One region of the Actinomadura sp. 9N407 genome, then DNA from elsewhere that is predicted to be linked to it. Evidence: riboswitches for the same ligand, from Rfam matches in the RefSeq annotation. Region 1 holds a riboswitch; the other holds the start of a gene.
The links. A riboswitch is a leader RNA that binds a small molecule or an ion and turns the genes downstream of it on or off. The one in region 1 is predicted to bind cyclic di-AMP.
Positions count from the first base shown of each region.

Region 2: linked by a shared signal. The riboswitch ahead of ACH34Q_RS26040 (CHAP domain-containing protein) and the one ahead of ACH34Q_RS14015 (NlpC/P60 family protein) in region 1 are both predicted to bind cyclic di-AMP.

Region 1 covers NZ_JBIRAW010000007.1:278,909-286,002, forward strand. Annotated here, with positions in the region: gene ACH34Q_RS14000 (NlpC/P60 family protein) at 1-630, shown strand, start outside; gene ACH34Q_RS14005 (Mut7-C RNAse domain-containing protein) at 755-1,579, shown strand; gene ACH34Q_RS14010 ((deoxy)nucleoside triphosphate pyrophosphohydrolase) at 1,602-2,015, shown strand; gene ACH34Q_RS14015 (NlpC/P60 family protein) at 2,028-3,056, opposite strand; cyclic di-AMP (ydaO/yuaA leader) riboswitch at 3,064-3,205, opposite strand; gene typA (translational GTPase TypA) at 3,398-5,251, shown strand; gene ACH34Q_RS14025 (FHA domain-containing protein) at 5,372-5,743, opposite strand; gene ACH34Q_RS14030 (hypothetical protein) at 6,017-6,832, shown strand; gene ACH34Q_RS14035 (4Fe-4S single cluster domain-containing protein) at 6,769-7,094, opposite strand, start outside.
Region 2 covers NZ_JBIRAW010000017.1:155,796-162,889, forward strand. Annotated here, with positions in the region: gene ACH34Q_RS26015 (cytochrome P450) at 1-745, opposite strand, end outside; gene ACH34Q_RS26020 (SDR family oxidoreductase) at 750-1,568, opposite strand; gene ACH34Q_RS26025 (nitroreductase family protein) at 1,565-2,251, opposite strand; gene ACH34Q_RS26030 (TetR/AcrR family transcriptional regulator) at 2,520-3,164, shown strand; gene ACH34Q_RS26035 (hypothetical protein) at 3,303-3,599, opposite strand; cyclic di-AMP (ydaO/yuaA leader) riboswitch at 3,906-4,063, shown strand; gene ACH34Q_RS26040 (CHAP domain-containing protein) at 4,074-4,934, shown strand; gene ACH34Q_RS26045 (CDP-glycerol glycerophosphotransferase family protein) at 5,155-7,094, shown strand, end outside.

The DNA of each region.
Region 1 (7,094 bases):
CCGTCCGCGGCCCGCTACCTCAAGCACAACGGCGCTCCGGACCGGATGCGCACCGCCCTGTTCATGTACAACCACTCGTGGGACTACGTGAACCTCGTCCTCGACTGGGCCAAGCGCTATGTGGGCGGCGACTTCTCGGTCGTGCAGTCCAACGGCGTCGAGTGCGACGACAACCAGCTGCCCGCCAACGCCGACGAGCTCGTCCAGCGCATCATCGCCTTCGCCATGGCACAGCGCGGCAAGCGCTACGTCTTCGGCGCCAACGGCCCCGACGCCTGGGACTGCTCAAGCCTCCTGCAGGGCGCGTACCGTACGGTCGGGCTCAGCATCCCGCGGACCACCTTCGAGCAGTGGCCGTACGGCGTGAAGATCGACAAGGGCAAGGAGCAGCCCGGCGACCTGGTCTTCTTCAACTCGGGCCCGGGGACGTCATCGAACAACCCCGGCCATGTCGGCATGGTCATCGGCAAGGGCAAGATGATCGTGGCGAGCTGCTCGACCTGCTCGCCGAACATCGGGGTCAAGTCGTACAAGCGCTCGGACTGGATCGGCACGACCCGTCCGCTCGCCCGTCCGGACATGAAGCGCAAGGTCGCCGAGCTGGCCGCCCAGCCCCAGTCCGCCCCCTGAGACCGCAACCCAGCGGACGTGGGCGCCTGCCAGTGATCGACGGCAGCTCGGGCAGGGCGTCCGCGGCCGCACTTAATCCGATCGACAGTGCGGCCCAGCGTGGCATGCTGGCCGCGTGGAGCCCGTGATAACGATTCTGATCGCCGAAGAACTGCTGATGTTCCTGCCCGTCGCGCGGAGGCGCGAGCGGCAGGAGGTGGCCCACGACGGGACGTCGACGCTGGGGCACATCGTGGAGTCCCTGGGCGTGCCGCTGCCCGAGGCCGGCCGGCTGCTGGTGAACGGGACGCCGGTCGAGCCGGGCCACCAGCCCGCCGCGGGCGAGGAGGTACGGGTGGAGGCCGTGGCGCGGCCGCAGTCCGTACCGCTCGAACCCGGCCGGCTCGCGCCCCGGTTCCTGCTCGACGTGCACTTGGGCACGCTGGCCCGCCGGATGCGCCTGCTCGGCCTGGACACCGCCTACCACAACGACATGGACGACCCCGCGCTCGTCGTCCAGGCGAACGAGGAGGGCCGGGTGCTGCTGACGCAGGACCGCGGCCTGCTGCGCCGCCGGGCGCTGTGGTTCGGTGCGTACGTGCGCGGGTCCCGTCCCGACGATCAGCTGCGCGACCTGCTGGAACGCTTCGTTCCCGAGCTGCGGCCGTGGACCCGCTGCACCGCCTGCAACGGCGTGCTGGCCCCGGTCGACAAGGAGGAGGTCGAGCGGGAGCTGGCGGACGGGACGCGCCGCAGCTACGACGTGTACGGCCGCTGCGCCGACTGCGGCCAGGTCTACTGGCGCGGCGCGCACGGCGGTCATCTGGAACGGATCGTCGAGGACGCGGTCACGGTCGTCGCGGCCGGTTCCGCCCAGGGCGGCGACCGGCCTCAGGACTCGCCTCAGGACTCGCCTCAGGACTCGCCTCAGGACTCGGCTCACGGCTCGGCACGGAGCGCGGCCTCCTGAGCGCGGGCGGCGCCGTTCCGGCATGATGCCGGGCAGAGAGGGGCTGGTCACGATCAACGTAGTGGTGGGCGCGGCGATCATCGCCGGGGGACGGCTGCTGGCCGCGCAGCGGGCGGAGCCGCCCGCGCTGGCCGGTGGCTGGGAGTTCCCGGGCGGCAAGGTCGATCCGGGCGAGTCGGACGAGGACGCCCTGGTCCGCGAGTGTCACGAGGAGCTGGGCGTCAAGATCGCGCTGGACGTGCGGATCGGCGGCGACTGGCCGCTGAGCCTGGGCGGCGTGCTGCGGGTGTGGACCGCCCGGATCGTCGAGGGCGAAGCGCGCGCGCTGGAGCACCTCGCCCTGCGCTGGCTGGCCCCCGGGGAGCTGTACGACGTCGAGTGGCTCCCCGGTGACCTGCCCATCGTGGAGGCCGTCCAGCCGTATGTGAGCGGCTGAGCGCCCGCCGGCTCAGGAGATCCGGTTGGCGCCGGCGTAGTCGGAGCGGTCGGACATCTTTGAGATCTTCACCACATCGCCGGTCTGCGGAGCGTGCAGGTACTTGCCGTCGCTCAGGTAGATGCCCATGTGGTGCAGGCTGCCGCCGAAGTAGACGAGGTCGCCGGAGCGCAGCGCGCCCTTTCCGACCTTGCTGCCCTGCTCGTAGAGGGCACCGGTGTAGTGGGGCAGCCCGCCCTTGCCGACCTTGTCGTACGCCCAGACGACCAGTCCCGAGCAGTCGAAGCTGCTGGGGCCCGCGGCGGCCCACACGTACGGGCTGCCGATCTTGGTGAGCGCCTTGCGCGCCATCTTGGCGGGCAGGCCGGAACCCTTCACGGACGCGGTGAGCCCGGACTTGGGGTCCTTGACCTTTGTGGTGGTCAGCTTGTCCAGCCGGCGGGTGACCTCGCCGACCTTGGACTTGGCCGCCTGGCGGGCGGTCTCGGCCTGGGTGGCGGCCCGCTGGACCTGCGCGGTCTTGGCCTTTGCGGCGACCTGCGCCTGGTTCGCCTGGTCGATCTGCGCCTGGAGCCGGTTCACGGTCGCGGCCCGGCTCTGGGTCAGGTAGGCCGAGGCGGACAGTCCGTTGGTGTCGCCCGCCCCGTACAGCATGTCGTCGCCGCCGGCCATGTAGTTGGCGGCGGCGAGCCGTCCCAGCTCAGCGCGGGCGGGAGCGACCTGGGCCTCCAGCGTGGCGGCGGTCTGGGCGGCGGTCCGCTCGGCCTTCTGGGCCGCGCGCATGTCCACCCGGGTCTTGTTATACGCCTCGGTCAGCTTCTCGGCCTCGGTGTTGAGGGCGTCCAGCTGCTTGCGCAGCTCGCTCTCGGTCGGCTTCGGGGGATTGGCCGCGGCGGCCCGTACGGCCGTACCGGACGCGGGCGCGTGGGCCGGCTGTGTGGCGGCCTGGGCGGCGATGGGGGCGAAGGCGCCGATGGCGACGATCGTGGCAGCGGTGAGGGCGGGCACGGCGAAGCCGCGCCGTTCAGTGGCCGGTGTCAAACCGGTGAACTCCTCTCCTAAGCCGCCTACCGGGTTAGCTGACGGGTTCGGGCCAGGAGACGCCCTACGGCGCACACCGAATGTGCGCCGATTCACCCCAGGAGGCCTGGGTCCCCGGTTCCCCGTGGGGGATTCGGCGGTGTCCGGACGTCGTCCCGGGGGGCGGGACTGCGAACGACCGGATGTGGGGAGACTACAAACAACGGGCAAAGTTGGCCAAATAGCCATATTTGTGGCAGCTGTGACGGCCGTCCCGTCGGGGGGAGGCGTTCGGCCAAGTAGAATAAGGACGGTCGCACCTCTGCGGCGAACCCCACACTCTCACCCCAAGGCGAGACCGCATGCCCATCTCCACGCGAGACGACCTCCGGAACGTCGCCATCGTCGCCCACGTCGACCACGGGAAGACGACGCTCGTCGACGCCATGCTCTGGCAGTCCGGGGCGTTCCGCGAAAACCAGGACGTGGACGACCGCGTCATGGACTCCGGCGATCTGGAGCGTGAGAAGGGCATCACGATCCTGGCCAAGAACACCGCCGTCCGGCACGCCGGGATGACGATCAACATCATCGACACCCCCGGCCACGCCGACTTCGGTGGCGAGGTCGAGCGCGGGCTGTCCATGGTCGACGGCGTCGTCCTGCTGGTGGACGCCAGCGAGGGCCCGCTGCCGCAGACCCGGTTCGTGCTGCGCAAAGCGCTGACCGCCCGGCTGCCGGTGATCCTGGTCGTCAACAAGACCGACCGCCCGGACGCCCGGATCGACGAGGTCGTGGACGAGACGTACGAGCTCTTCATGGACCTCGAGGCCGAAGAGGAGCAGATCGACTTCCCGATCGTCTACGCCTCCGGCCGCGCCGGCCGCGCCTCGCTCGCCAAGCCCGGCAACGGCGAGATGCCCGACAGCGAGGACCTCGAGCCGCTGTTCGAGGTGATCAAGAACACCATCCCGGCCCCCGCGTACGACCCGGACGCCCCGCTCCAGGCGCACGTCACCAACCTGGACGCCTCCAGCTACCTGGGCCGGATCGCGCTGTGCCGGGTGCACTCGGGGATCATCAAGAAGGGCCAGCAGGTCGCCTGGTGCAAGCGGGACGGCACCATCGAGCGGGTCCGCATCAGCGAGCTGATGATGACCGAGGCGCTCACCCGCAAGCCCGCGGAGGCGGCCGGCCCCGGCGACATCATCGCGCTGGCCGGCATCCCGGAGATCACCATCGGCGAGACCCTCGCCGACCCCGACGACCCGCGCCCGCTGCCGCTGATCACCGTGGACGAGCCGGCCATCTCGATGACCGTGGGCACCAACACCAGCCCGCTGTCCGGCCGCGAGAAGGGCACCAAGGTCACCGCCCGGCTGGTCAAGGACCGGCTGGAGCGCGAACTGGTCGGCAACGTCTCGATCCGCGTGCTGCCCACCGAGCGCCCCGACACCTGGGAGGTGCAGGGCCGAGGCGAGCTCGCCCTCGCCATCCTGGTCGAGAACATGCGCCGCGAGGGCTACGAGCTGACCGTCGGCAAGCCGCAGGTCGTCGCCCGCGAGATCGACGGCAAGAAGCACGAGCCCGTCGAGCGCCTCACCATCGACATCCCCGAGGAGCACCTCGGCGCGGTCACCCAGCTCATGGCGGTCCGCAAGGGCCGGATGGAGCACATGACCAACCACGGCACCGGCTGGATCCGGATGGAGTTCCTGGTCCCGGCCCGCGGGCTGATCGGGTTCCGTACCGAGTTCCTCACCGAGACCCGCGGCACCGGCATGGCGCACCACGTCTTCGAGAGCTACGAGCCCTGGTTCGGCGAGCTGCGCACCCGGCCGTCCGGTTCCCTGGTCGCCGACCGCACCGGCGCCGCCACCGCGTACGCGATCACCAACCTGCAGGAGCGCGGCACCTTCTTCGTCGGCCCGACCACGCAGGTGTACCAGGGCATGATCGTCGGGGAGAACTCCCGCGCCGACGACATGGACGTGAACATCTGCAAGGAGAAGCAGAAGACCAACATCCGCTCCTCCACGGCCGAGACCACCGAGACGCTGACCCCGCCGCGCCTGCTGACGCTGGAGGAGGCCCTGGAGTTCGTCCGCGAGGACGAGTGCGTCGAGGTCACCCCGACCGCCGTACGGCTCCGCAAGGTCGTCCTGGACTCCAAGGAGCGCGAGCGCACCCGCGCCCGCGCCAAGCGAGCCGGCTAAGGGGCTTCCCGGGCTCTTGAGCCCTGGTGACGAATGCCTGATGGCGCAAGACTGAGGACGAACGACTGAGGGCCGCCCCGATCGGAGCGGCCCTCAGTCGTTCACTCACGCGTTCATTCGCTACTTCAGCTGTATGGTCCCGGTCACGTCGGCGGCCAGGCGGAGCTGGTCGCCGTCGCGGAGGGGGGCCTCCACACCGCGCGGGAGGCGCTCGCCGTTGACGAACGTCCCGTTGGTGGAACCCTCGTCCCGGACCCAGGCCGTACCGGACGGGTCCAGCCACACGGTCGAGTGGCGCCGTGACACGTTGTCGTACTGCGTGAACGAGCCCGCCACCGGCGACTGGCCGGCGTCGCGGCCCAGCACCAGGTGCTGGCCGACCGAGACCTTGAGCTCGCCCGAGGGGAACTGCATCCGCAGTACGGGCGTGCCCTGCTGCGGCAGGGGCCGCAGGCAGGAGTCGCACTGCGCGGCGCCCGGGTTGGACAGCACCGCCTCGCAGTAGGGGCACATGAACGCCGTGTCGCCGCCCGGACGGGGCGGCCCCTGCTGCTGGTCCTGCGGCAGCAGCGTCGCCTCGCGCCCGTGCGGCGGAGGCTGGAGGCCTCCTTGCTGAGGTGACTGGTGCTGCGGGGCCTGGTGCTGCGGTGACTGGTGCTGCGGGGACGGCGCGTACGGGTCGGCCGGGGCATGCTGGCCGCCCTGCTGCTGGGGCGGGCCCCACTGGTCAGGTGAAGGCGGCTGGGGAGCGCCCCACTGGTCCTGTTGCGGCTGACCGTGCTGGCCGCCCTGATGCTGCTGGGGCGCCGCCTGGTGCTGGCCGCCCTGCTGTCCCTGCTGCTGCGGGGGCGGACCCCACTGGTCGGGGGACGGCGGCGGGGGAGCACCCCACTGGTTCTGGTCCTGAGGCGGCTGGCCCTGGCCCTGCTGCTGTCCTTGCTGACCCTGCTGGGGCGCGCCCCACGGGTCGTTCGGGACAGGGGGCGGGCCCTGCTGCTGAGGCTCGCCGTACTGCGGCTGGGGCGGGCCGTACTGCTCGTGCTGGCCGCCCTGCTGAGGCTGCGGCGGACCGGGAACGGGCTGCCCAGGCTGCTGCGGGCTCTGCTGCTGCGGCTGGCCCTGCTGCTGGCCCTTCTGGTAGGGGGAGTTGCCGAACTGGGCGTCGCCGCCACCGTACGGGGACTCCCCATAAGGCGGTTGCTGCTGGCCCTGCGGCTGGTGCTGGCCCTGCTGGTGAGGGGCCGGCGGCTGGTGCTGCGGGCTCTGGCCGTAGGGGTCCTGCCCCTGCCCCTGGCCCTGACCCGGCGCCTGGCCTTGGCCCTGGCCGTACGGGTCCTGCCCATAGGGCTGCTGCCCGTACCCCTGCTGGGGGCCGGGAGGCGGTGGAATCCGCGGGGGCTGCTGGTCGTCGTACGCCGGACCCTGCCGGCGGCCGCCCCCGGCGCGCGCGAGATTGGCCCCACAGCTCAGGCAGAGCAGATCGCCCTGCTGGAAAGGCTCATCACAGACCGGGCAATTCAAGGTCGCCATGACACATCCCCCGCTCGTACCCCAGCGCGCTCCAGCGTTGACCTGAGGTGATCCATGTCACCTCTCCGCGGGATCCCGATGTAGTACACCCGCCTTCCCTCCGGCCCTTCGTCCACGGACACCTGGACTCGGGGCCCTGCATCCTGTTCTTCGTTGATCCGGCCGACGCCGTTCAGGGCTCCGTACCGTGCTTCCCCCAGCGGGGACAGCGGTACGACGCGCTGGTTGGCCGACCCCCTCCAGAGTAGAGAGCCACTCTGGGCGTGTCGCCCCCCCGGGTTCTGCCGATCGACGTACGGCCCGGTGATGACGG
Region 2 (7,094 bases), on a different contig from region 1:
GGTCCGGGTGGGTGATCAGCGCGTCGAGCGCGGTGGCGATCACCGTACGGGTCGTCTCGGCGCCGCCGACCAGGAGCAGCAGCGCCTCGTGGGCCAGATGCTCCTCGTCGTAGGCGGGCTGGTCCGGCCCGGCGTTGGCCCAGATCGACATCAGGTCGTCGGCCGGGCAACCGCGCCGTTCCTTGGCCAGTTCCAGGGCCGCCACGGCGAACCCGGCCGCCGCCTCGGTCGATTCCTGGGTGACGTAGCGCAGCCCGCCGCCCGCCAGCACGGCGGTCGCCGACCAGTCCACCAGGCGCGGCCAGGCGTCGTCGGGGAAGCCGAGCAGCCAGCCGATCACGCGCGCCGGCAGCGGCGCGGCCAGGGCCGGGACGGCGTCGACCGTGCCGGCCTCCAGGGCGGTGTCGATGCAGTCGATCGCCGTGGCCCTGATCCGGTCGGCGTAGCGGGCCGTCCCGCGCGGGGTGAACCACCGGTAGACCATGCGGCGCCGGTGGGCGTGCTCGGGATCGTCCATCCCGATCATGGACGGATCGGCGGGCGTCAGCTGCGGCCGGTACCCGCCGGAGTTGGTCCAGGTCCTGGCATCGCGCTCGATCGCGAAGATGTCGGCGTGCCGCGAGATGCCCCACAGCCCGTTGGCCTCGTCGTGGTAGACGGGTGCCCCGGCACGCAGCTCGGCGTACACCTTCCAGGGGTCGCCCGCGTACATCTCGCCGTCCAGCAGGTCCACGGTCGTGCGCATTGCCTCACTCCTCAGGGATGACTCCGCCGAGCGCCTCGGCACCGAACATCGGCTCGAAGACGGCCCGGAAATCCGGCCCGCGGCGCAGGTGGTGGCCGCCGTCGACGTTCACGACCTGGCCGGTGATCCAGGACGACTCGGGCCCGGCCAGGAAGCGGGCGGCCTCGGCGATGTCCTCGGGCTCGCCGACCCGGTCCAGCGGCATGCAGGCCAGGTAGTCGTCCAGGACCGGTCCCGGGTCGGTGATCCCGGCGACCAGCTCGGTCCGCACCAGGCCCGGCCGGATCCCGTTCACCCGGATCCCGGCCCCGCCCAGCTCGTCGGCGCCCAGCTGGACCAGGTGGTCCACCGCCGCCTTGGAGACGCCGTACGCGCCGAACCAGCGGTGCGTGTTGGACGAGGCGATCGAGGAGATCGCCACGAACGCGCCGCCGCCCGTACGGGCCATCAGGCGCGCGGAGTGCTTAAGCACGAGCATGGTGCCGGTGGCGTTGAGCTCCAGGGTGTCGCGCCAGGCGGCGGTGTCGAGCTGGGGGATGGGCCCGACCGAGGTGGTACCGCCCGCGCAGTGGATCACGGCCCGCAGCGGGGAGGTCGCGGCGGTGGCGCGGACGGCGGCCGCCACCTGGTCCTCGTCCACGACGTCGGCCACCACGTACCGGCAGCCGAGTTCCTTGGCCGCGGCCTGGAGCCGTTCGGCGGTACGGCCGCAGATCATCACGTCCGCGCCGTCGGCCGCGAGCCGCCGCGCGCAGGCCAGGCCGATGCCGCTGCCGCCTCCGGTGACCAGGGCGGACGTGCCGTCGAGGCGCGATGACGTCATGTCGGGCTCCTGAGCGATTCGGGGGTCCAGAGCGGCTCGGGGGTCTCGAAGCCGGCCGGGGCGCCCCAGGCGTTCCGGTGGCTGACCTCGTGGGCGGGACGGCGGGCGGCCACGCCCCACCGGCCGGTCGGGTAGCCGAACGAGACGCAGCACGCCATCGACCAGCCCTCGTCCTTGGGGACGCCGAGGATCTCGTTGGTCTCGTCCGGGTGGAAGAAGCTCAGCACGGAGGTGATCGAGCTGCCGACGCCCTCGGCGCGGGCGGCGAGCTGGGCGCTCCAGATCGCCGGGAAGATCGAGCCGCCGTTCGGGTCGAACCGCGTGTATCCGAACAGGAACAGCGGGACCTCCTCGAAGTGGTCGGCGAGCCACTGCGCGGACTTCACGACGCGGAGCATCTGGGCGCTGTCGGGGTCCTCGGGATCGGCGTTGGCGGCGTCGATCCGCTCCTTGTAGACGGTCTTCCACAGCTTGTCCATGGCGTCCCGGTAGAGCGGCCCGATCCGGCCCTTCAGGCCGGGATCGTCGACCAGCAGGAACCGCCAGCTCTGGCTGTTGCCGCCGCTGGGCGCCCGTACGGCGGCGTCCAGCATCCTGCGCTGGACCTCCACCGGGACCGGATCCGGCCGGACCCGCCGCATCGCGCGGGTGGTGTAGAGGGCCTCGTGCAACTCCATCGGCATCCGTGCTCCCGTTTCGTGGTCCCCGTCCGGTACCTGGAGACCCGTGTCTAAACTAGCGTCGCAACCAAGCAAGCGATAGGGCGAATCCCGGCCGCGTCCGTTGCATCCTCGCCCGCCGGGCGGTGGCCGGACAAGGCCGCCGCGGGCCCTGGAATCGGGCGGCCCTGGAACGCGTGCGAGGCCCGTTCCGCCGGTACCGGGGGCGCGATGGGAACGGATGTACGAGAGGATGGCCGCGGTCACACGTTCGGTCACCGAAGGAGGCGCGTTGAGCGGCGATGTGCGGTTCACCGTCACGCGGACCCTCAGCAAGGAACAGCAGGCCCGTCGCGAGCGGCTGATCGAGGCCGCCCGGATGCTGGCGCTTGAGGGCGGCTATCCGGCCGTGACCATGCACGATGTGGCCGATCGCGCCGGTGTGGCGCGGGCCACCGTCTACCGCTACTTCGCGACCAAGGACCATCTGCTCACCGAGGTGGCCGCCAGCTGGGCGCAGCGGGTGACCGCCGACATCGACGCGCTCGCGGTCGGCGACACCCCGGTCGAGCGGCTCACCGCCCTGCTGGAGCGGATCGTCCGGGCCGGGGCGGAGCAGATCCCGCTGGCCTCGGCGATCGTCCAGGCGGTGACCTCGGACGACTCCAGCGTCGAGGACGACCGCACGGTGCTGTTCCTGTTCCTGCGCGACCGGCTGGCCGCCGCGATCGGCGACCCCGTCCCCGAGCGGGACCAGGTGGAGATCGTTCTCGGCCATGTGCTGCTGGCGGCCCTGGTCAGCCTGACCTCACTGAGCACGCCGGTCGACGAGGTCGCCGCGATGGTCCGCGATGCCGGACGGCTCGTCCTGGCAGGCGCCATCGCGGGACAGAACGCCGAGGCTGGAGCGGGCGCAGGGGCCGGAGCGGGCGCGTAGGCAAAGCCGGCGCCGTAAGCGAAGCCGGGGCCGTAGGTGAAGGCAGACCGGGGTGTAGGCAGAGGTAAAGGGCCTCTGCGGTGTGAGGTGTGTCTCGCGGCCGTTCGTGACCCTGGCTTGGTGTGGCCTTTGTCTCGGCTAGTTCGACGCTGACCGTGCCGTTCGGGCCGTGCTCCGCGGTTCGTTCCGCTTCTCGCCCGGCGTCTCGCGCTGCTTCTCGCCCTGGGTTCCGGCGCTTTCCTCAGTGCCCGGCCGGCGCTGCCGTTCCGCCGGCCTGCGGACGGGCAGCGGGGCCCCGGAGGCCCGCACGGGCAGCCTTTCCGCGAGGGAGCGGGCGAGCATCAGCCCCCCGGCCACGGCGAGGGCGAGGCAGACCACGCCCAGCCCCGCGAGTCCCAGCAGAGTGATCGCCAACAACCCGAAATCCGACCCCATCGATCCGTCTCCTCCCCGGGCGCCACTGGGGCGCGGTGCGGTTCCGCGTCCGGATCATGCCCAGATGTCGGGAAGAGATGCGAGGTGTGGGTGGTTTTGAACCTAGGGCCGGGTGCTTTGCCCCGGATTTGCCACAAGTAAGAAGTTTGATACCTTCTGACCACCTCCGCGATGCACCCCATGCGTCGCTCATCGGGAGGGCGGACCGAGCCGGACGGCCGGATCCCGCCACCCGAGGTCGTGTGTGCGGTCCATGAACCCGCACGACCGTCATCCATCTGATCGCAGTGCCGGTGGCGCTTCATGGCCGCCGGACCGCCGAGTCCGTTCCGCACCGCACAGCGGTGCCAGGAGCCGGGGACCCAACCAACCTGGGGTGAATCGGCGCACGTCCGCGTGTGCCGTAGGGCGACTTCCATGCCCGAATCCGACAGCTAACCCGGTAGGCGGCCATGGAAGAAAAGAGACTCTGACTTGTCGTTCCGCAACTCTCCCGCTCTCGCCGCTCTCCGCGTCCGTACGAGCGAACTGACCTCCCAGACCTTCGCCCTCCGCGGGCGCGCCGCCGCCGGTGTGATCGGTGGCGCCACGATGGGCGTGCTGGCCCTCGGCTCGGCCATGGGCGCGGTGGCCTCCACCACCCCGACCGCCGACCAGGTGCAGACCGTCGCCGGCGTGGCCGGTGTCGGCAAGGGCGGCCACGCCGCCGTCGACCAGCTGACCGACAAGGCCGGTAAGGCCGGCAAGACCGAGTCGACCTCGCAGAAGGCCACCGGCACCGTGGCCGGCGAGGCCGGCGACGCCCAGGAGGACGCCGGTTCGGCCAAGGACGCCAACGCCGGCGCCAAGGCCGCCACCGCCCAGGAAGTGATCGGCCTGGCCAAGAAGCAGGTCGGCATCTCCGAGGGCAAGGGCGGCCAGACCAAGTTCCACGACTGGTACGTGGGCACCGACAACGCCAAGCTGACGGCCCAGCGTGACGGCGGCAACGTGTCCGCCTACAACGGCGCCCAGTGGTGCAACATGTTCGTGTCCTGGGTCGGCGCTCAGACCGGTGTCAAGGGCATGGGCTGGGACGCCTACACCGTCCAGCACGCCATGTGGTTCAAGAAGACCGGCCGCTGGGGCCAGGAGCCCAAGCCCGGCGCCGTGGTGTTCTTCGCCTGGAACGGCGGCGGCATCTCGTCCATCAACCACGTCGGCCTGGTCGTCAAGGACAACGGCGACGGCACCATCGACACGGTCGAGGGCAACACCGGCAACGCCGTGAAGGAGAAGACCCGCAAGGTGTCGCAGGTGGCCGGCTACGGCTACCCCGACTACCGCGGGAAGTGATCCCGCGCGGGTGATGAACCCGTGCTGACGGACCCGAGCCGAGGGCGCCCGGCCACCATGATCATGGTGGCCGGGCGCCCTCGGCGTTTCCCCATGTTCTGGGGCATAACGGAGATCACCCCCGAACATTGACGTCCGCTTGATCCCAGATCGACCCGGCAATGGGCCTGGCTGGAAATGCCTACCCCGGAACGGTCGAAAGCGGGCGAAGGGGGATGGGATGCGGGTCCGGCCCGACGTCAGCGTCGTCGTGATCGCCTACAACGACGCCGGGCGGCTGCCGCGCGCCGTCCGCTCGGTGCTGGCCCAGTCGCTGCGCAGCGTCGAGGTGGTGATCGTCGACGATGCCAGCACCGACGGCACCGGCGAGGTCGCCGACCGGTTCGCCGCCGCGCATCCCGGCCGGGTCCGGGCCGTCCACCTCCCGGAGAACTCCGGCGGCTGCGGCCGGCCCCGCAACGTCGGGATCGAGCACGCCCGCGGGGCCCGGGTGATGTTCCTCGACAGCGACGACGTCCTGGACCGGCACGCCTGCCTGACCATGGTGGCCGCCGCCGAGGAGACCGGCGCCGATCTCGTCTCCGGCCTGTGCGTACGGTCACATCTGGGCCCGCACGCCAGGGAGACGCTCTGGTACCCCCGGCTCTACCGGCGCCGGGCCGTGCACGACTCCGTCCTCGATCACCCCGACCTGCTGTACGACACGCTCTCGACCAACAAGTGCTACCGCCGCGACTTCCTGGTCGCCGGCGGCCTCCGCTTCGTCGAGGGCCTGCACTACGAGGACCTGCTGTTCTCGGCCGAGGCGTACCTCGCGGCGGGCCGGATCGCGGTCGTCCCGCACCGGGTCTACACCTGGTACGTGGAGCCGCACGCCGACCGGCCCTCGATCTCCAACCGCCGCCGCGAGCTGGGCAACCTGGCCGACCGGCTGGAGATCCACCGCCGGATCGACCGGGTCTTCCGCTCGCACGGGGCGACCGAGCTCAAGCTGGCCAAGGACGCCAAGTTCGTCAACCACGACCTGCTGCTCTACCTCTACGACCTGCGCGTCCGCGACGCCGGCTACCGGCGGCGCTTTCTGGAGCTGGCCGCCCCGTACGTCGCCGAGCTGCATCCCGGAGCGCTGGAGGCGGCCAACCGGCTGCCCGCGATCGCCGCGTACCTGGTGGGCCGGGGCGATCTGGAGAGCGCGATCGCCGCCGCCGAGTTCGCCCGCAAGAAGGTCCCCGAGCTCCGCGCCGAGCTGATCGAGCAGGAGGGCCGGATCTACTGGGGCGAGCGGCACCTCCAGGACGGGCCGGGCCGGGACATCCTGGACATCACCGCGCTGGGCATCCACGCCCGGCCCTTGAACGAGCTGCGGCCGGCCACCATCGTGACCGAGCTGCGCCGCGCCGGGTCACGCGCCCGGATGTCCGGATGGGTCGCCAACCCGCTCGGCCGCGTACCCGCCGATGCCCGGCTGCGCGGCGAGCTGGAGCTGCGGGACCGGCGGCACCGCGCGCGGGCCGTCCGCTTTCCGGCCAGGCTCGACCATCGCGGCGACCGGATCGCATGGCGCGCCGCGTTCGACTCCCGGCACCGGCTGCGCCCGCTCGGCTTCGTGGACCCGCTCTGGGACGCCCGGCTGATCATGCGGGTGAACGACGACCGCCTCGTCCTGCGGATCGCCGTGGACAGGGGGGCCGTGGACAGGCACGAGGGAAGGGCGGGCGAGGCAGGGGTCGCCGGTACGGCGGAGCACCCGGGAATCAGCGGAGTGCGGTTGGCGGTCCGTCCAAGGCTCACGCGCCTGGCCGGTACGAGCCTGAGGTCGTACGTGACGGAGGCGGGGAACCTGACGTTCGTTCTCGAAGGAGGCGGACGGCTGACCCGGCCCACCGTGGCCGCGATCCGCGGGTTCCGCCGCAGCGCCGCCGGCCGCCGGGCCTGGCGCAGTGCCCTCCAGGTGGAACGGTCGGCGCGCGCCCTACGGAAATCCCTGCGGCGCAACCTGACGGCTCGCAAGACCAAGACCGCCGTCTTCAACCGGGTGCTCTCAAGGCTTCCGGTACGGCGAGGCACGGTCGTCTTTGAAAGCCATCTGGGCAAGCAGTACTCCGACAATCCCAAGTACATCTACCGGGAGCTGCGCCGTTCGGGCATTCCTGTGCGGGC